3 regions of the Kitasatospora sp. NPDC057512 genome follow, and region 1 is predicted to be linked to each of the others. Evidence: riboswitches for the same ligand, from Rfam matches in the RefSeq annotation. Region 1 holds a riboswitch; each other region holds the start of a gene.

What was found. Region 1 has a riboswitch for cyclic di-AMP ahead of ACFU6K_RS07220 (transglycosylase family protein). Riboswitches for the same ligand answer to the same signal wherever they lie in the genome.
Region 2: it holds a riboswitch for cyclic di-AMP, as region 1 does, so the genes downstream of both, ACFU6K_RS24595 (transglycosylase family protein) here and ACFU6K_RS07220 (transglycosylase family protein) in region 1, are expected to answer to the same signal.
Region 3: it holds a riboswitch for cyclic di-AMP, as region 1 does, so the genes downstream of both, ACFU6K_RS11080 (NlpC/P60 family protein) here and ACFU6K_RS07220 (transglycosylase family protein) in region 1, are expected to answer to the same signal.

The regions. Positions count from the first base shown of each region.
Region 1 covers NZ_JBHVET010000063.1:2,634-9,191, forward strand. The annotation lists gene eno (phosphopyruvate hydratase) at 1-888, opposite strand, end outside; gene ACFU6K_RS07220 (transglycosylase family protein) at 1,232-2,137, opposite strand; cyclic di-AMP (ydaO/yuaA leader) riboswitch at 2,143-2,311, opposite strand; gene ACFU6K_RS07225 (cytochrome P450) at 2,533-3,909, opposite strand; gene ACFU6K_RS07230 (SDR family NAD(P)-dependent oxidoreductase) at 4,221-4,643, shown strand; gene ACFU6K_RS07235 (MazG family protein) at 4,648-5,691, opposite strand.
Region 2 covers NZ_JBHVET010000413.1:239-6,796, forward strand. The annotation lists gene ACFU6K_RS24590 (hypothetical protein) at 1-62, opposite strand, end outside; gene ACFU6K_RS24595 (transglycosylase family protein) at 268-1,647, opposite strand; cyclic di-AMP (ydaO/yuaA leader) riboswitch at 1,639-1,825, opposite strand; gene ACFU6K_RS24600 (hypothetical protein) at 2,257-3,216, opposite strand; gene ACFU6K_RS24605 (DUF397 domain-containing protein) at 3,775-4,038, shown strand; gene ACFU6K_RS24610 (ATP-binding protein) at 4,424-4,999, opposite strand; gene ACFU6K_RS24615 (helix-turn-helix transcriptional regulator) at 5,418-6,284, shown strand; gene ACFU6K_RS24620 (TetR/AcrR family transcriptional regulator) at 6,364-6,558, opposite strand, start outside.
Region 3 covers NZ_JBHVET010000117.1:8,809-15,366, reverse strand. The annotation lists gene ACFU6K_RS11085 (NlpC/P60 family protein) at 53-1,099, opposite strand; gene ACFU6K_RS11080 (NlpC/P60 family protein) at 1,326-2,441, opposite strand; cyclic di-AMP (ydaO/yuaA leader) riboswitch at 2,452-2,605, opposite strand; gene ACFU6K_RS11075 (NlpC/P60 family protein) at 2,943-3,980, opposite strand; gene ACFU6K_RS11070 (NYN domain-containing protein) at 4,181-5,530, opposite strand; gene ACFU6K_RS11065 (hypothetical protein) at 5,749-6,012, opposite strand; gene ACFU6K_RS11060 (rhomboid family intramembrane serine protease) at 6,214-6,558, shown strand, end outside.

The sequences.
Region 1 (6,558 bases):
GGCCTTCCAGCCGGCCCAGTCCGACTCGTCCAGCGGGTCCTCGATGGAGACCAGCGGGTAGGCGGCGACCAGCTCGGCGTAGTACTCGATGAGCTCGGCGGCGGTGAGGTCCTTGCCCTCGAACCGGTAGGCGCCGTCCTCGTAGAACTCGGAGGAGGCGACGTCCAGCGCCAGCGCGACGTCACGGCCGGGCACGTAGCCGGCCTTCTCGATGGCCTCGACGATGAGGTCCAGGGCCTCGCGGTTGGAGTCCAGGTTCGGGGCGAAGCCGCCCTCGTCGCCCAGACCGGTGGACAGGCCGCGCTCCTTCAGCACGCCCTTGAGCGTGTGGTAGACCTCGACGCCCCAGCGGACGGCCTCGGAGAAGGACTCCGCGCCGATCGGGGCGATCATGAACTCCTGGATGTCGACGTTGGAGTCCGCGTGCGACCCGCCGTTGAGGATGTTCATCATCGGGACCGGCAGGACGTGCGCGTTCGGGCCGCCCAGGTAGCGGAACAGCGGCAGGTCGCTGGCCTCGGAGGCGGCGTGCGCGACGGCCAGCGAGACGCCCAGGATGGCGTTGGCGCCGAGCGAGGACTTGTCCGGGGTGGCGTCCAGGTCCAGCATGGCCTGGTCGATCAGGCGCTGCTCGGTGGCGTCGTAGCCGACCAGCTCCGGGCCGATCTGCTCGATGACGGCCAGGACGGCCTTCTCGACGCCCTTGCCGAAGTAGCGGTTCTTGTCGCCGTCGCGCAGCTCCAGCGCCTCGAAGGCGCCGGTGGAGGCACCCGACGGGACAGCGGCACGACCCGTGCTGCCGTCGTCGAGGCCGACCTCGACCTCGACCGTGGGGTTGCCGCGGGAGTCGAGGATCTCACGGGCTACGACGACATCGATGGACGGCACGAGGCATCTCCTTGCGAGAGCAGGGTCCGGTCTGACGGTGGTGCTGTCAGCTGGACGATTGCGGAGTCGTTACGACCAGAGCCTAACCGCCCGGGCTGCCGTGGCCACGTCGGCCTCGGTCCCGTCTCAGCGTGTGGCCCTGCTACCCACCGGTAGTTCACCTGCTTGTCCCAGCTTGTCCCACCGGAGCGGGCGAATGCGGACGAAGGGGACCGGTAGGACCGGCCCCCTTCGGACGACGGGGTGGAGCGGCGTCGGCGCCGAGCGCTCCGGCGCGGCGGCGGGCGCCCCCGGTCCTACGGGGCTACCGGCCGCGGGCGCGCCCGGCGTCGGGCGGGGCGGCTCAGCCGAGGTGCAGCACCTGGCCGGGCATGATCAGGTTCGGGTCGCCGCCGACGGTGGAGTGGTTCTGCTCGTACAGCGCGCTCCAGCCGCCGGACACGCCCTGGGCGGCGGCGATGGTCGACAGGGTGTCACCGGCGCGGACGGTGTAGTCGTGGCCGGCGGCCTGCGGGGCCTGCTGCGCGGCGCGCGGGGCGTACTGCGGCTGGGCGGCGGCCTGGCCGGCGTACTGCTGGTAGACGCTCTGGTGGCTGGTCCAGTACCAGCCGCCGTTGTTCTGGTACCAGTACACCTTGGCGTCGGCGTCCCAGCCGGCCTTGCCGGAGAAGCCCGGGGTCTGCGGCTGCGCCTGCTGCTGCGGGGCGACCTGCTGGACCGGCTGCGCGGCGGGCTTCTGGGCCGGCTTCTGGGCGGCGGGCTTCTGCGCGGCCGGCTTCTCGGCCGGCTTGGCGGCGGGCTTCGGGGCCTGCTGCTTGGGGGCGGACTGCGGCTTGGCGTCCGAGGAGGTGTCGACCGAGGCCGGGGCGCCGCCCTTGGTCAGACCGGCCTTCTGGGAGCAGACCGGCCAGGCGCCCGGACCCTGCGAGGCCAGCACCTTCTCGGCGACCGAGATCTGCTGGGCCTTGCTGGCCTGGTTGGCCTGCGCCGCGTAGGCGGTGCCGCCGTACGCCTTCCAGGTGCTGGACGTGAACTGGAGGCCGCCGTAGAAGCCGTTGCCGGTGTTGATGCTCCAGTTGCCGCCGCTCTCGCACTGGGCGACGGAGTCCCAGGTCGAGGCCGGGGCGGCCGAGGCGCCGGTGGCCGTGAGGAGCGGCATCGCGAGTCCGACGCCGGCCACACCGGCGACGGCGATGGCCTTCTCGGCCTGGGTGCGACGACGGTGACGGCCAGTTCCAACGAACAGCATGAAGAGGTCCCTCTCCGTACGCCTGCGAGGTGAGCTGTCGGGTTCGGACCGGGAGGTGGCCCGGCCGCCGTACGCGGAAACGATTCCGCTCGGGCGGCTTCACCCCAAGCCGTGGGGAGACGGCAACAAACCTGGTTCCCCCGCCCCTGCCCAGGGTTCTGGTCGGTTTCCCGTGACGCGGCGGGCAGGATTCGGCGTTCCGCGTACGAGGTCCGCAGCTGCGAACTCCAGGGAGAGTAGACAGATCATCAGACCAATCACAAGCTCATATCACCGATATCACACAACAATTACGGCCCGTGTCCGATCGCCTACCAACAGCGGCGTTATGTCCGGATTGATGGGTGTTCACACCCCCGTCGGCGGGCGATCGGCGACGTCCCGTCAGCGTGATCTCAGCAGGTCGGGGGCGCGGAAGAGGCGTCCGGAGCGGCGGCCGGAGCGGTGTGCGGAGGAGTGCGCGGAGGAGCGTGCGGGGAACGGCTCTCCGGGCTGAATTCCACCGGGAGTTCGCGCAGGCCACGCATGATCAGACCACCCCGCCAGCGCAGATTCTCCGGGCTTTCCGCGAGCCGCAGATCGGGCAGCCGGGAAAGCAGCGTGGCCAGCGCGGCACGCCCTTCGAGCCGCGCCAGCGGAGCGCCGATGCAGTAGTGGATGCCGTGCCCGAACCCCAGGTGGGGGTTGTCCTTCCGGGCCAGGTCCAGGGTGTTCTCCGCCGCGAACCGGGCCGGGTCGCGGTCCGCCGCGGCCAGCACCACCAGCACCGGGTCGCCGACCGGGATGTCCACCCCGCCGATGGTCAGCGGACGGGTCGCGAACCGCCAGGTCGCCAGCTCCACCGGCCCGTCGTAGCGCAGGAGTTCCTCGATCCCGGTCTCCAGCAGCGCGCTCTCCCCGCGCACCACCGACTCCTGCAGCGACCGGCGCTGCTCCGGGTTGCGCAGCAGCGTGTAGGTGCCGTTGCCGATCAGGTTCACGGTGGTCTCGAAACCCGCGAACAGGAGGATGAAGGCCATCGCCGCGGCCTCGTTCTCGGTCAGGTGCTCACCGTGGTCGCCGGCCCGGATCAGGCCCGAGATCAGGTCGTCCCCGAGGTCCGCCCGCTTGCGGTGGATCAGCTCCAGCAGGTACGCCCGCATCCGCTTCACCGCCCGCCCCACGCCGCCGCGTTGGCCCCCGCCGTGGCCCGGCTTCGTGTGTCGCAGCATCATTCCGGCCCAGTCGCGGAAGTCGTCCTGGTCCTCGGCCGGCACCCCGAGCATGTCGCAGATCGCGTAGATGGGGAGCGGGAACGCGAACTCGTGGATCAGGTCCGCCGAACCGCGCTGCGCGAAGCCGTCGATCAGCCGGTCCGTGAGCTGTTGCACCCGCGGCTCGAACTCGGCCACCCGGCGCGGGGTGAACGCCTTCGACACCAGCCTGCGCAACCGGGTGTGGTCCGGCGGGTCGATGTTCAGCAGGTGGGTCATCAGGTCCGCCTGCCGCTCCCCCGGGATGCCCACCCGGCCGGTGCGGTGCGCCTGCCCGCTGTGGTGTGCCGGGTTCTTCGACAGCCGGCTGTCCGCGAGCGCCTGCCGGGCGTCCGCGTACCTGGTCACCAGCCAGGCCTCCACCCCGCTCGGCAGGGTGGTGCGGTGCACCGGGGAGTGCTCGCGCAACCAGGCGTAGGCGGGGTACGGGTCGGCGGCGAACTCCCAGGTGAACAGCTGTGGGGCGGGGGCGTCGGACGACGGGGCGGCGGGCCGGGCGGGGTCGGGCTGAGCTGGCATGGACCGACCGTATCCGGTGCGACGGGCGCGCCCTCCCTCCGGCGGGCCGCCGCTCCCCCTGCCGCTTCTCCGTGGCTCCCCCGTGGCTCCTCCACGGCTCCTCCGCCGCCGGACGCGTCGGGCGCGCCAACACTCCGTGGCCGGTCCGTGGCCGGTCCGTGGACAGCTCTTGGCCGACTCTTGGCCGCGGGGCGGGCGTGAGCCTGGTCACCTGAGGGGTAATCCCTGTTGCGGAGGGTCAGGACGTGCCTACGATCCTCCGCAGTACGCGTGGGCGCCGGTGCGGTGTCGCCCACAGGGAGGAGCAGACCATGCGGGTCAGCGGGTCAGTCGTCGTCATCGCGGTCCTCGACGGCGGGTCGGGCGCGGGCCTCGCCCGTCGGTTCGCCGCGGCCGGCACCGCCGGAATGCTGATCGCCGACCAGCACGCCGGCATCGCCGAGGACCTCGCCGCCGAACTCGACCGGCCGGGCTGCCCCGTCGTCGGCGTCTGCGGCGACATCCGCCGCCCCAGCGACGTCGCCGCCCTCGTCGACACCGCCGAGAAGCACCTCGGGCCGATCGACCTGTTCGCCGTGGCCGGCCCCGCCGGCGAGCGGATCATCTCGCTGGCGGACCTGCCCGACCACCTCGACCTGGAGCGGCTCGCCGAACTCGTCCTCCTCGTCGGCGAGGCCATCGGCGAACTCGTCCCGCCGCAGCGGCGCCCCGAGCGCACCGCCACGGCGGCCTGACCGCCTACTCCCCGACCGGACCGAGGCCCTCGGCCGCGCGCACCGCGTCCCGGTAACCGCGCGCGGCCGACCGCAGCGCGGCGTCCACGTCCACCCCGGCGTCGTGCGCCCGCTGCACCACCGCGAGCAGCAGCCGGCCCGCCGAATCGGCCGTCAGCTCGGCCGGCAACCCGTACGACTCGTCCGGCACCCCCGTGAAGCCCGCCCGGCGCACCCGCGACACCAGCTTCGCCGCGTACGCCAGCGAGGGCAGCCCGGCCGGCACGCCGTCCAGCACCGACTCGCGGTCCGCCTTCTCGGCCGCCTTCAGCTGCTCCCAGTTCGCCTCCGCCTCGGTGGCGCCCTCGACCTCGACGTTCCCGAACACGTGCGGGTGCCGGTACATCAGCTTCTCGACGATGTCCCCGGCCACGTCGTCGACGGTGAACGGCTCGGTCGGGTGGTCCTCGGCGATCCGGGAGTGGAAGAACACCTGGAACAGGACGTCGCCCAGCTCCTCGCGCAGCGTCTCCCGGTCCCCCGCCTCGATCGCCTCGACCAGCTCGTACGCCTCCTCGACCAGGTACTTCACCAGGCTCTCGTGCGTCTGCTCGGCGTCCCAGGGGCAACCGCCCGGGGAACGCAGCCGGTCCATCACCGTCACCAGGTCCAGCAGCCGCGACCCCGGCAGGTCGTACGAGCCGGGCAGCACCTCGATCTCCGGCACCTCGCCGGCGTGCTCCACCGCCAGCCGCGCCAGCGCGTCGGTCAGCCCCGGGTCCCCGTCCGGGCTGCCCAGCCACACCGTCGGCCCGGCCCCCGCGGGCTGCCCCGTCAGCAGCCGCGCCAACGCGGGCGCCGACCCGGCCGGCACCGCCTCCACGACCACCCCGGCCTGCCGCACCGCCGCCACCTGCGGATGCCCCTCGTCCCCCACCAGCACCCGCCCCGCCGACCGCAACGCCTCCCACGCCGGCCACGCCAGCAGGCCGGGAGCCACCCGGTGGGTGGTGGTCAGCAGGATCAACTTCGCGCCCGGAGTCTTCGTCGGCACAGCATTCGTCGTCACACCCCGAACCTACCTCCGCACCCGATCCCGGGCCGGGCCGGAGTCCCAGGCAGCCCGGGAAGCCGCTGCCCCCTGACCTCCCACTCCCCAGCCCCGCCGTCCCCCACCACACCCGCAAGAACGCAGGAAGTCGACCCGGCCGACTTCTCACGCCCACCCGCACTGGTTGGCGCCCGCTCAGGGGAGCGCCACGCCCGCGCGGTGGCCCGGCAGCCGGTGGGCCCGGGCCGCTCTCGGCCACGGGAGACGGCATCCAGGAGGGGCCGGAACTGGTTGATGTCGTGATGGTTGCTACCGGTCGGCATGACAGCCGACGGCAAGCCCCGGCCACCGGTGCCCACATAGCGCCTCAGGCCGGGCCCGGCGCGGCCGACCAGACCCAGCTGTCTTGCGGGCCACTGCGACGGACCTGACAGTGCGAACCGCCGGTCGGCATGACGGCCGCCCCGGCCACCGGTCGTCACATGCCGCGCCGAGCCCGGCCCCCGCACCGCCTACCGAGCCCGGGCCCCTTTGCAGGCCGCCACGGCGGGCCTGGTGGTGTGAGCCCCGCGACCGGTCCACGTCGCCGGCACGGTGCCGCCCGGTCGGCAGCAGCTGAGGCGACCGCTCCCCCGTCCCGGTGCGTGCCAGTCCCGAACCCGCATTCCTGCGGCGGGCGGCCCCGGTCGTCCAGCGGCGGGCGGCCGGATCTGTGAAGCCGCCGCTGCCGGTGCGGCAGCGGCGGCTCGGTCCTGCCCCTCAGGCCGTCCGGCATCGACCACGGCGATCTCCCTCCCCCTTGCCTGCCCGATGCCCCGCCCCCTCAGCGGCGGGGTGGAGGCCAGGGGAGGCGGTCGGGGTGAGGGCGGAACGGTCTCCTCCCCA
Region 2 (6,558 bases), on a different contig from region 1:
CCGGAAAGCATCATCGCGTCGATCGCGAGGTTCGCGTCGAGGGTGACGGTGACCTGGGCCATGTGACTCCTCCTCGGGTGCAGAGCAGCAGCATGCCCGTTGGGGCGGCGATCCACCACGGAACAGGGCGGAACCGCGGCCGGGGAACGTCGGGAACGCCGAAGCCCCCGGGGAGGAGCGACCAGACTCTCCCCGGGGGCGGCGGCGGATGGCCGACGTCCGTCAGCCGTGCGCCGTGGACCCTGCGCCGTGGACCGTGCGCCGTCCTCAGACCCGGCCGGCGAAGTCCGGGGCCCAGTTGGCGATGCTCTGCTCGCGGACGCCCGAGCTCGGGTTGGCGGCCTCGACGTACTTGCCGTTGCCGACGTAGATCGCGACGTGGTAGACGCCGGAGTCCTTGCCGTTGTTGGACCAGAACAGCAGGTCGCCCGCCTGGAGGCTGTCCAGCGAGACGTGGGTGCTGGCGGCGGCCTGGTCGGCGGCGACGCGCGGGACGGAGATGCCCGCGGCGCGCAGTGCGGCCTGGGTCAGGCCGGAGCAGTCCCAGCCGCCGTTGCCGGTGCCGCCGTAGACGTACGCCTGACCGACCTTCGACTCGGCGAAGGAGACCGCGGCGGCCATGCTGCCGGTCGCGGCCGGCGCCTGGGTCTGGGTCTGGGTCTGGGTCTGGGTCTGCGGAGCGGGCTTCGCGGCCGGCTTGGTGGACGGCTTGGCGGCCGGGGCCTGGGGCTGCGCGGTCGGCTGGGCGTTCACGGCACCGCCGTTCGCGGACTGGCCGGACTTCTGCGAGCGGTCGAACCAGGTGAAGTCCGAGCCGGACGTGCCGGCGGAGGACTGGCCGGCCCGGGCCTGGCCGTTGCCGCCGAAGGACAGCTGCTGGCCCGGGTAGATGGTGTCCGGACCCTCGGTCAGGGTGCCGCGGTTGAGGTCGTACAGCCGCTGCCAGCCGCCCTGCACGTTGTGCTGGTCGGCGATCGCGGACAGCCAGTCGCCCTCGACCACGGTGTAGTCGCCGCCCTGGGCCTGCTGCTGGCGCTTCTGCACCCAGTCGCTCCGGTTGCCGGAGGCGGCGGAGTCGGTGGAGGCCTGCGCGTCGCCCTGGGCGGGCACGGCGGGCTTCGCGGCGGGGGTCTGGGGCTGCGCGGGCTTGGCGCTGGGCTTCGCGGCGGGAGCGGCCGGCTTGGCGCTCTGGGCGGGCGCGGCGGGCTTGGCGGCGGTGGAACCCGCCGAGGTGTCAACGGCGGCCGCGGCGCCGCCCTTGGTGAGCCCGGCCTGGACCGAGCAGACCGGCCAGGCGCCGGGGCCCTGCGAGGCGAGGACCTTCTCGGCGACGGCGATCTGCTGGTCCTTGGTGGCCAGGTCGGCGCGGGCCGCGTAGGCCGTGCCGCCGAAGGCGGACCAGGTGCTGGAGGTGAACTGGAGGCCGCCGTAGAAGCCGTTGCCGGTGTTGATGCTCCAGTTGCCGCCGCTCTCGCACTGGGCGACCTTGTCCCAGGTGGCGACGGAGGCGGCCGAGGCGGTGCCCGAGGTGAGGCAGGGGACGGTGAGGCCGACGCCCGCGACGCCGAGGGCGGCGATCACGCGACGGGTACGGCCGGACAGACGGGTGCCGTTGGTGGGCAGCATGAAGACGCGGTCCTCTCCCACGCCTGCGAGGTGAGCTGTCGGATTCGGGCTGGAGTTGCCCGGCCGTGCGGTGAGCACGGCTTCACCCCTAGCCCTGGACCGTTCCGGAGAGCGGTCCGGGGCGACTTACCTGTGGGTCCCCCGCTCCTGCCGTGGTGCGTTTTCGCGCTTCCAGGACATCCGACGGCAGGACTCGGCGTTGCGGATGACCGGGTTCGTGTGGTCACGAACGGGGAGCACGTTAATCAGACTTAAGTTCAAACTGCAAACCACTGTGATGTGCATCACGGTTTAGTGGAAACTGCCAAAATTGCCACTCGCCATGATCGTAAATGATCGTTTTCAAGCAACGCCGCTGTGGAAGTCGACAACTGGCTCTGCCTCAGGAGTAGCGTGACGGAGCGTCGAATCGAGGAGCGGCGCACTCCGGCGGGTGGGGGAGCGGTCGCGATCGGAGCGCGCGAATCCGCGTTCCCGATTTCCTTTCAAATAGCGCCAGAACGGACATTCCACTTCATTGCCGCGTGACTCTCGTACGGGACGGACGGAGTGGCGGGAGTACGCGGAAGGGCCCGGAACGCGATCCGTTCCGGGCCCTTCGGTGCGCGCGATCCGGCGCGCGGTGTCGACTTACTGTCCGGCGTGCCCCTCGGCGGCCGCGTGGGCGCCGCGAGAGCCCTCGACGACCCCCTCGGCCTCGGCGGCGGCCGCCGCCTCCGCCTCGGCCCGCGCCAGGTCCTCCGGGGACGGCGTGGGCAGCGCGGCCAGGTAGGTGGAGGCGATCAGCTGGCCGACCGACGGGTAGGCGCCCAGCGGCGCGGCCGACGGGCAGCCGGTCTCCTCGGCGGCGGTGGCGAGCAGCTCGGAGTCCGCCTCGGGGCCGATCACCAGCGGGGCCAGCGCCGGGCGCTGCGAGCCGGTGTCCTTGAGGTGGTTGACGGCCGCGGCCACCGAGCCGGGCACGTCGAGCGCGGCGGCGACGACCGGCACGGCCAGTCGCGCGGCCAGCAGCACGCCGGTGATGCCGGCCGCGGCGGCCGCGTCCTCGCCGCCGACGGTGGTCAGCACCACGCCGTCCGCGGCGGTCGCGATGGCGAACAGCCGGGCGCGGTCGGCCCGGGCCAGCCCGGCCTCGGACAGCCGGACGTGCACGGCCTCGGCCAGCAGCGGGTGCGGGCCCAGCGGGTCGGTGACGGGCGCGCCGTACTCGGCGGCGAGCGCGTGAAGCCCGGTCAGGAAGGTGTGCGGGCCGGGCACCAGCGGCACCAGGACGGGCATCGGACGCCCGGCCTCGGCGGCCAGGGCCAGCAGCTCGGCCACGGTGCGGTCCTCGTCGCTCGCGCCCGCCGCACCGTCACCGGGGAGGTAGCCGACGGCGGTCTGGACGCCGTTCTGCTCGGTGCGGACGATCGAGAGCAGCTCCTCGACGACCGAGCGGGACTCGGGCCCGGCGGTCGCGGGCACGGCGAGCACCAGGGCCGGGGCGCCGGCCGGGATCTCGGGGCGCTCGGGACGACGGTGGCGCCCCCGCGCACGGGAGCCTGGAGTGCGGACGGGCAGTGGCGCGCCCGGAATGGCTGCGGTGCTCATGCCGGAGATCGTAGGACATCGGCCCGTCCGGCTTGCAGTCGGCTGCCGTACGGGTTTCGCGTGCTCGCGGTACGGACCCGGTGCGTCTCCGGCGCCGGTCCGGGCGCTTTGCCTACAATCCGGACATTCCTCGCCCAACCCCCGCTTGGTGGCCGGTGCTTGTCCCGACGCGATCCGAGGGGGCGGGCGTTGCACCCGGGGCGCGTGAGATGTCTCACAGCATGAGGCCGGCTTGACGGAGGGTCACGGGCGGGCGACTCCCGGCATTCGAAGATCAACATTCAGCGGGGAGCCGCTCACGGCCGGTTATCGCGGGCTCGACGATTCATCGGCTATGTCCGTTTACGTACCGTCAGGGGAAGGGCCCGTGAAGAGTTCGCGGCCGTGGGTAAAAGGCCTCGTGCACCTGCAATGTCCCGTGCTGATGCACGTGCACTGCGGCTATCATCGCGTCAAGTGAGGCGTTGTGCCGGACCGGTACGGGGCCGGTCCGTTCGTTTCGGCGGTGCCGGGGGCGCCGCGCTGGACGACAACTCCGGAGCTCTTCGGGAGATTTCTATGCACGACTCGCAGGACACGCACGGCTCGTACGACACCTACAACGGGATGGCCGCCGCCGATCTCCAGGGGGTGGTCTGGCAGAAGAGCCGGCACAGCAACTCCCAGGGCAACTGCGTCGAGTTCGCGGCCCTGCCGGGCGGCGATGTGGCGATGCGCAACTCGCGGTTCCCGGACGGTCCCGCCCTCATCTACACCCGGGCTGAGATCTCCGCCCTGCTGCTGGGGGCGAAGGACGGGGAGTTCGACCACCTGGCGGTCTGACCGGCCGCCGTGCTCCATCATCGGGGGGCCGTCGTGGGTGCCGACACCACGACGGCCTTTGTCTTTGTCTCCTCCGGGTGTCTTCGCTCCGGAGGTCTCCTCCGGATCCGTCCGGCCGCCCGGCCCGCCCGGCCGCGCTGAGCCGCTCGCGGTTCCGTGGTGCCGGAGGCTCTCGGCGGGGCCTGGTGGAAGGGCCCGGGGTGTGGTCCTCCCGGGGTGTCCCTCGACCGGCCGCGCACCGTCCGGCGCGTGGCACGTCCTGACGGCAGGGCTCCTCCGGAGCGCAGGGCCTGTCCCGGAGTCAGGGCTCGCCCGGAACGCCGGGCCCGCCCGGAGCACGGGGCCTGCTGGGAGTACAGGGCCCGCCCGGAGCGCGGGGCCCTTCCTAGGCCGAGCGCCGATGCCGTCCGCCGACGTCGACGGGACCGTCGAGCGGTGAGCGGCCGCCGAGTCCGGGACGTCCGTCCAGCGGGGAACCGCCGACCGTCTCGGCCTCGAACATCGCCCAGACCACCTTGCCGCTGCCCAGCGGGTGCCAGCCCCAGGAGCGGCTGAACGACTCCACCAGGTGCAGCCCGCGGCCCGATTCGGCGACGAAGTCGGCCTCCCGGGCGACCGGGCCGGTGCTGCTCGGATCGCTCACCGCGCAGACCACCTGGGGTGCGCGGTGCACCAGGCTTATTCGGATCGGCAGCCGGCCGTCCGCGGTCGGCGGTATGGGAAAGTCGTACTCGCCCAGGGCACCGCCCGACGGGTCGGGCCGTGCGCCGATCGCATGCCGGAGCGCGTTGGTCACGAGCTCCGAGGCCACCAGCGCGACGTCGTCGAACAGTTCCGTCAGGCCCCAGTGCTGGAGCGTGCTCCGAGCGAAGTCCCGCGCGGTTCTGACGGCTTCGAAGCGAGGAGCGAGCGTACAGGTGACCACAAGGGGGTCAACCGCCAAAGCCGTACCGGTGCTCATGAAGAGCTCCTCCCATAAGGGGGCGGACACGGCTGGACCCGCCGGGGTCATGCCGGTCACCTCCGACTCGCTCGGCCGCTCGGCCGCCCCCTCGACCAGGCGCCCGCGCACTCGAACGCCCGATGACGCGGGGGACGCCGTCGGGTCGGTGCACGGAGTCGCGCGTGGGGTCGACGCGGAGCCCGCGGGATTGCCAGGGATGTGCAGGTGCACGTGCACCATGGTGGTGTGCGCTCACTGCAGATGCAAGAGTCGATTCACGTGCAGTCGCACTATTGGCATATGCAAGCGCCGAATGCACGTGCATCCTGGTGCGTGGAGTGCAGAACTGATAGGAACATCCGTCAGTATCGGCACCGTGAGCGCTCAACTGATGGCAGACTGTGCGCTGTTTGCCCTAGGTGGAGGTTTCGACCGCATGACCACAGTTCAGCCGGGCGGCGGCTCGATGGTCCGCCGGATCCTCCTCGGCTCGCAGCTGCGCCGCCTGCGTGAGGCGCGCGGCATCACCCGCGAGGACGCGGGCTACGCGATCCGGGCCTCCGAGTCCAAGATCAGCCGCATGGAACTCGGCCGCGTCAGCTTCAAGGAGCGCGACGTCGCCGACCTGCTCAGCCTGTACGGCGTGGACGACGGCATCGAGCGGGAAGCCCTGCTCGGCCTCGTCCGCGAGGCCAACAAGTCCGGCTGGTGGCACAGCTTCAACGACGTGCTGCCGGGTTGGTTCCAGACCTACGTCGGCCTGGAGGAGGCCGCCCAGCTGATCCGCACCTACGAGGTGCAGTTCATCCCCGGACTGTTGCAGTCCGAGGAGTACGCACGGGCGGTTTTCGGCCAGAGTCGGCCGGTCATCAGCGAGGAGGAGGTCGAACGGCGGGTCAGTCTCCGGCTGCGCCGCCAGAAACTGCTGACCGAGGGGGCCAGCCCGCGCCTGTGGGCGGTCATCGACGAGGCCGCGCTGCGCCGGCCGGTCGGCGGGCCCCAGGTGATGCGCGGTCAGGTGCAGTACCTGATCGACGTCGCCGAGCAGGCCAACGTGGTGATCCAGGTCATGCCGTTCCGGTTCGGCGCGCACGCGGGCGAGTCCGGGGCGTTCACGATCCTGCGCTTCCCGGAGCAGGACCTCGCGGACGTGGTCTACCTGGAGCAGCTCACCAGCGCGCTCTACCTGGACAAGCGCGACGACGTCGACGCCTACATCCAGGTCATGGAGCGGCTCTGCGTGGACAGTCTCACGCCGGAGCGCACGATAGACCTGCTCGCCTCGATCCTGAAGGAACGCTGAGCCGCTGCCGTCCGGGGCCTGTGAGCTCCCTCCCTCGCGAGGCCCCCGGCAGTCGGTCCGCCAGGCCGCCCATCCGCCCTCAGTCGCGGGCCGGCGGCCTCTCGCGTTCCGGCGGGGACGGCTGCGGCGGGCGGCCCAGCTCCCAGGCCAGGTCGTAGCGGCGGAAGAGGTCGGCCCGGATCGGCGCCAGCGGGATCTCGGCGCCCGGCAGCAGCACCCCGATGCAGCCGCCCATCAGCGCACTGCGCAGGACGGCGTGCTCGGCGACCGGGTC
Region 3 (6,558 bases), on a different contig from region 1:
CGGCGGGGGCGACGTATGTCGGCGGGTCCGGCCGGGCCGGACGGCGGGGCGCTCAGAGCCGGACCACCCCGGAGACCGGCATGGCGGTGACGCTCTCGTAGCGGACCCTGGCGCCCGGGCGGGGGGCGTGCACGATCACGCCGCCGCCGGCGTACATGCCGACGTGGTGCATGTCCCGGTAGAAGATCACCAGGTCTCCCGGTCGCGCTTCGGACAGGCTGATCCGCTGCCCGGCGTACGCCTGGGCCTGCGAGGTGCGCGGCAGGGTCACTCCGGCCTGCCGCCAGCTGTAGTACATCAGACCGGAGCAGTCGAACGCGTGCGGACCGGCGGCGCCGTAGACGTACGGGGAGCCGATCATCCGCACCGCGGCGGCCAGCGCGGCCGCCCCCCGCTCGGAGGCGGGCGGGGCGGTGCCGAGGTCCAGCCGGTCGGTGCCCCGGGTGGCGCGCTGCTCGGCGTCCCGGGCGTCCTGGACCGCCAGCCGGGCCCGCTCGACGGCGCCCAGGCCGTTCAGCAGCTTCTGGGCCCCGGCCAGCCGCTGCTGGATCTGCTGCTTGCTGTCGGCGAGCGAACGGCGGGTCCGGTCCAGCTCGGCGAGCTTGTCGGCCGCCTCGGTGCGGCGCTGGTCGAGCCGGCGCTGGCGGGTGATCAGCTCGTGCAGGGTCTCCTGCTGGCGCACGGCGGCCTGGCCCTGGGTGCGGGCGCGGGCCAGGTAGCCCTCCGGGTCGGGCGAGAGGATGAGCTGGGCGGTCTGGGTCATCCCGCCGCCGCGGTACTCGGCCCCGGCCACCATCGCCAGGTCGCCGCGCAGCCCGTTGAGCTGGTCCTGGGCGAGGGCGATCTCGCCCTGGAGGATCGTGGTCTCGCCCTGGAGCCGCCGCTGGGCCTCCTCCGCGGCGTTGAACCTCTCGGACGCCTGCTCGGCCTCGTCGTACAGCTGCTCGACCTGGGTCTTGACGTCCTGACGGTCCGCCGGGTCGGGGCTAGCGGGGGCCGCCTGGGCGCTGCCTCCGGTGGCCACGCCCAACGCGGTGGCGGCGGCCGCGGTCAGCACCAGCGCCCGGGTGAGCAGTTGGGAACGGCGGTGCACGGGCATGGCGGCAGCGGCTCCAATCCTGCGGCGCGGCCCCGCCGCCGCACCGGGAAGGGCGGCCGTCGAGCGGGAGTCCGGTGGCAGACGTTAGCGAGTCCGGGCAAGCGAGTCCAAACCCCTCCCAACCCGAATATTCACTCCCCAATCGGACATCAGATCGAGCCGCCGGAAAAGCCGCAGGCCCGGCCTCCCCTGGGGGAGACCGGGCCTGGAGACGTCCGAGCGGGGATCAGACCCGCACGATGCCGGTCAGCGGCATGTTGGTGACCGCCTCGTAGCGCACCGACGCGCCCGGCTTGGGAGCGTGCAGCACCTGGCCGTTGCCGGCGTAGATGCCGACGTGGTGGGCGTCCGTGTAGAAGATCAGCAGGTCGCCGGGCTGGGCCTTGGAGAGGTCCGTCCCGAGCCGGGCGCCGGCCGAGGCCTGCGCCTGCGAGGTGCGCGGCAGCGACACGCCGGCCTGGTTGTACGCCCAGACCATCAGACCGGAGCAGTCGAAGGAGCCCGGGCCGGTGGCGCCCCAGACGTACGGGCTGCCGATCTTGGAGGCGGCGGCGGACAGCGCGGCGGCACCGCGCGAGCTGCCGGGGGCCACGTTCACCGGAGCGGTGGTCGTGGGGGCCGAGAGGTTGCCGCGGCTGTTGTCGCGCGAGGCGCGGTCGGCCTGCTGCTGCTGGGCCTGGGCGGCGTCGGCCTTGGCCTTCGCCTCGGCGGCGGCCTTCTCCTCGGCCTGGCGCAGCGCCTGGCGGTCCTGCTCGGTCAGCGTGTTGAGCAGGTCCTGGGCCGCCTTCAGCTTGCCCTGGACCTCGTCCTTGGAGGCCTTCAGCTGCTGGGTGGTCGACTCCAGCTCGGCGAGCTTGCCCTGGGCCTCGTTGCGGTCCTGGTCGAGCTTGCGCTGCTGCTCCTGGAGCTCCTTCAGCTGACCCTTCTGGGTGCTGCCGGCCTGGTTCAGCGCGTCGGCCTGGCTGAGGAAGCTGTCCGGGCTGGAGGAGAACATCAGCTGGACGGTGGGGGATATTCCCCCGTTGCGGTACTGCTCGCCGGCGATCTCGGCGAGGCCGCCCTGGAGCTCGGTGACCTGGGCCTGCTGACGGGCCACCTGGTCCTGCAGGCCGGAGACCTGCTTCTCCAGGTCCTGCTGCTTGGCCTGGGCGGCGTTGTAGTTCTCGGTCGCGACCTCGGCCTGCTCGTTGAGCTGGTCGACCTGCCCCTTGACCTGTTCCTTGGTCGGCTGCGGGTCCGCGTGGGCACCCTGCGCGGAGAGGACGACGGCTGCGGCGGCGACGCCGGTCAGGATCGAGACCCGGGCGCGGCCGGCGGGCTTGGGACGACGATGGGACGCCACGAAGGCGGACTCCTTCTTCCTACGTCCGCCTACCGGGTGAGCTGACGGGTTCGGGCCGGAAGCATGCCCTACGACGCCTCACGGCCGTTCCAGCGGCCGACCTGGCGCCGATTCACCCCGGAGGAACGTGGTTCCCCGGCTCCGCTCCGCAGCGCCCCCTACCACTGGGCTCCCCTGTCGGACAGTCGCTTCGACCTGTCCCGCTGCCTCGCGAACTCGACGGTAACCACCGCCGCCACCCTGGCTGGGCGATCGACAGTGCGGTGGTTCGGAGCATGACCCTAGTAACTGAACCGTGATCGGTTCAAATCCTTGTCAGAAAAAAGACAGAAGATTACCCAAGTTCCTTTGTGAAAATGACCGATGGTGACCATCACTGCACACAAGGCTGATCGGTTCTCACCATGTGGTCGCCGAAGGGCCGGAAACCCGAAACGCCACCCCGAACGGAGGTGGCGCTTTTCACAGGCCCCCGCGGGAGCCCCCGGGCGTGTCGGGCCGTCAGACCCGGCGGATGGTGTTGATCGACATCGCGTCGGCCTTCATCACCTTCACCACGTCACCGGTGTGCGGCGCGTGGACCACCATGCCGTTGCCGATGTACATCCCGACGTGGTGCATGTCGGGGCCGTAGATCACCAGGTCGCCCGGCTGGGCCTGGTCCAGCGAGGGGACCCGGGTGCCGTAGTGGCCCTGCTCCTGCGAGGTGCGCGGCAGCGAGACGCCCGCCTGCCCGTACGCCCAGACCATCAGGCCCGAGCAGTCGAAGGTGGTCGACCCGGTGGCGCCCCACACGTACGGCGAGCCCTGCTTGCTCATCGCCTTGGCCAGCGCCGTGGCCGCGTAGCCGCTGGCCGGCGGCAGGTTGCTCAGGTCGACCCGGTCGCTGCCGCGCGAGGCGCGGTCGTCCTGCGCCTGCTGGGCCCGCAGCGCGGCGCGGTCGGCGGAGCTCAGCGAGTTCAGCAGGTCCTGGGCGGCCTTCAGCTTGGTGTTGACGTCCGCCTTGGCCTGGTTCAGGTCCTTGGTGGTGGTGTCCAGCGAGGCGAGGACGGCGGCCGCCTCGGTCTTCTCCTGGTCCAGCCGGCGCTGCTGGTCCAGCAGCCCCTTGAGCGCCTCGGCCTGACTGGTGCTGGCCTGCTGGACGGTGGAGGCCTTGTCCAGGTAGCCGGACGGGTCCGAGGAGAGCATCAGCTGGACGGACGGGTCGATGCCGCCGCTGCGGTACTGCTCGCCCGCCACCTCGGCGAGGCCGCCCTGGAGCTGGGTCATCTGCTCCTGGCCGCGGGCCACCTGGTCCTGCAGCTGGTCGGCCTGCTTGCGCAGCTGGTCGGCCCGCTCCTTGGCGCCGTTGTACTTCTCGGCCGCCTGCTCCTGCTCCTCCTGGAGCTGGTCGATCTGCGCCTTGACGTCCGTCTTGTTCGGCTGCGGCGCGGCGTGCGCGGCCACCTGGGCGGAGAGGGCGACCGCGGTCGCAGCGGCCGCGGTGAGCACGGAGATCCGTGCGCGGCTCGGCTGCTTGGGACGGCGGTGGGAGGCCAAGGGACCGGCTCCTTCTTCCAACGGACTCACCTGATGGGATGAGATTCCGGAAAATAGGTTTGACGCCAGACCCTAGTGAAGATCTATCCGTTCTGCCACTCCCCCGAAGGCGTGAACTCAGGTCCCCACGCTGACTTCACCGGACTCGCACAACACCCCGAAATGCTCCCTGACCAGGCATCATGCGAATCGCCCCGGGCTCAGGGCCGGGCCAGCCGGTTCAGCAGCAGCACCGACGCCACGGGGCGCGCGCCCGCCTTCCGCACGCCCTCCGCGACCTCCCGGTCGGTGGACACCACCACCACCGGACGGCCCTGCGGCTCGGCCCGCACCAGACGGCGGATCAGCTCGTCGGCCGTCTCCCCGGTGCGGCTGAACCGCACCCGGACCCCGCGCGGCGGCGCCATGATCACCGGGACGTCCAGGTCCTGCCCGTCGAACACGCAGGTGACCTCCGCCTGGGTCCGCTGGGCCAGCATCGCCAGCCCGCCCAGCAGCCGGATCCGCTGCTGCTCCAGCGGCAGCGTCGGATAACCGGTCTTGGTCACGTTGTAGCCGTCCACCACCAGGTGCACCTGGGGGATCGCCAGCAGCTGGTCCAGCAGCGCCGGATCGTCCTCGGCCAGCCCGCGCCGGGCCACGTCGTGCGGCGAGGCCGCCCCCGGCACCACCGCCTCCACCAGGTCCGCCGGGCGGATCTGGGCGACCGGCAGCGCCAGCTCCCGCTGGAGCCCCTGGGCCGACTGCAACACGGTGTCCAGCAGCAGCCGCAGCCGCATGTCCTCGACGCTGCGCCCCTCGCGGGCCGACCGGCGGCCCTGCTCGGCCGCGTTCTCCAGCTCCACGACCCGGTGCCGGAGCCGGCGCGCCTCGCTCTCGGCCGCGCCGCGCTCGGCCGCGGCCTGCGCCTTCAGGGCATCCAGCTCACCGGCCACCCGGCGGGTCTCGGCCTGCGCCCGGCGGGTGTCGCTCTCCAGCGACCGCACCTTCTTGCGCAGCGACTCGGCCTCCCTGCGGACGCCGTCCGACTCGGCCCGCTGCCGGTCCGCGTCCGCCCGCGCCGCGGCCCGCACCTCGGCCAGCTCGGCCTGCAGCTTCTCCACCAGCCGGGCCGCCTCCGCGGCGGCGTCCTCGGCGCCGGCCCGCTCGGCCTCCTCGCCGGCCTCGGCGACCAGCCGGCTCCAGCCCGTCGACCGCACCAGGTAGGCGGCGGCGGCGACGTCCATCGGATCGGCCGCGCTCGGGACGGTGCCCGACTCCAGCGCCTTCACCAGGTCCGGCTGCCCGAGGCGCAGCCGCTCCGCTATCCGCACCCGGAAGGCCGGCTCCGCCTCCAGCGCCGCCGCCAGCGCGGTGGCCGCGTACTTGGCCCGCCGCGCCGGGGTGAACTTGACGTACTGGCGCAGGCTCTGCGGGAGCTCGGCCGACGGCACCCCGCCGAGCGCGTCCGAGGCCAGGCCGACCACGCGACGGCGCACGCCCTCGGGCAGCGGCCGGTCGAGCTTCTCGACGGCGCGCTCCGCCGCGGACCCGGAGGCGCCGTCCACCACCCCGGCAGCCTCGGCCGGGGCCTCGGCCGCAGCGGGCTGAAGCCCCTGGGCTTCGCCGGGCTCCTTCGCTGCGTCCACCACGTCCTCGGCTCCGATCCTGGTCCAGCGGGGCACGGCCGCGGCCGCCCCCGTCGGCACGCTCCGTGCGTCCTGTTCTGTATTGTCCCGTGCGGCGCGGGCGGGTGCGCCGCGCACCCACCCCGCCGCGGCGGCGGGGATCAGCCCTGGTCGGCGGGGCCCTGCGCCTCGTCGGCGCCCGGACGGGCCACCAGCTCGACCTGGTCCACCGCGTTGCACCAGCGGCAGCGCACCGACTCGACGGTCTCGCTCAGCACCTCGGTCTCCTCGACCTTGGACTCGCCGGCCAGGTCGAAGTGCAGGAACTCGGTCACCCGCGCGGTGCGGGTCACGTCGAAGCGGGTGAGGTTGCCGCACAGGGTGCAGCGCCAGCGCGTCTCGGCGGTCAGAGCGGGGACGGTCATCGGGGGTCCTCTCGGGTGGTCCCTGGGTGGGGCAGGCGCTCCCCCCGGAGCCCCGGCGTCGGCGGCGGGAGGCGGGAATGCCCGCCCCAAGCCTATTGCCTGGGGCAACCGTCGCGACCACCGGTTGCCTGAACACCCGGGCTAGTCCACCTGCCGTAAACCGCCGTGTCACCTCCGGCGCCCGGAGGGATGCTTGGCCGCATGGCGCTCGCGGTCCCCGACCACACCGCCGCCCGGGGCGGCCGCCCGGCGGCGACCGCCCCCGTGGTCAGCTACGCCCTGATCGCCCTCAACACCCTGGTCTTCCTGCTCGGCCCGGCCGCGGGGCTCAACCCGCTGTACGGCACGGGCCAGGCCCGGGTCTGCGCGGAGCAGCGGTACGAGCAGCGCTGGGGCGCCGTCCCGGCCGAGGTGCTGGCCGGACGGCCGCTGACCGCGGAACAGCTCGCCGAGGCGCCCGACCCGGTCCCCGGCTGCCCGGCCGCCCCGACCCCGGGCAAGCGCCCGGCGCTGTCCGTCCTCACCGGGCTCTTCCTGCACGCCGGC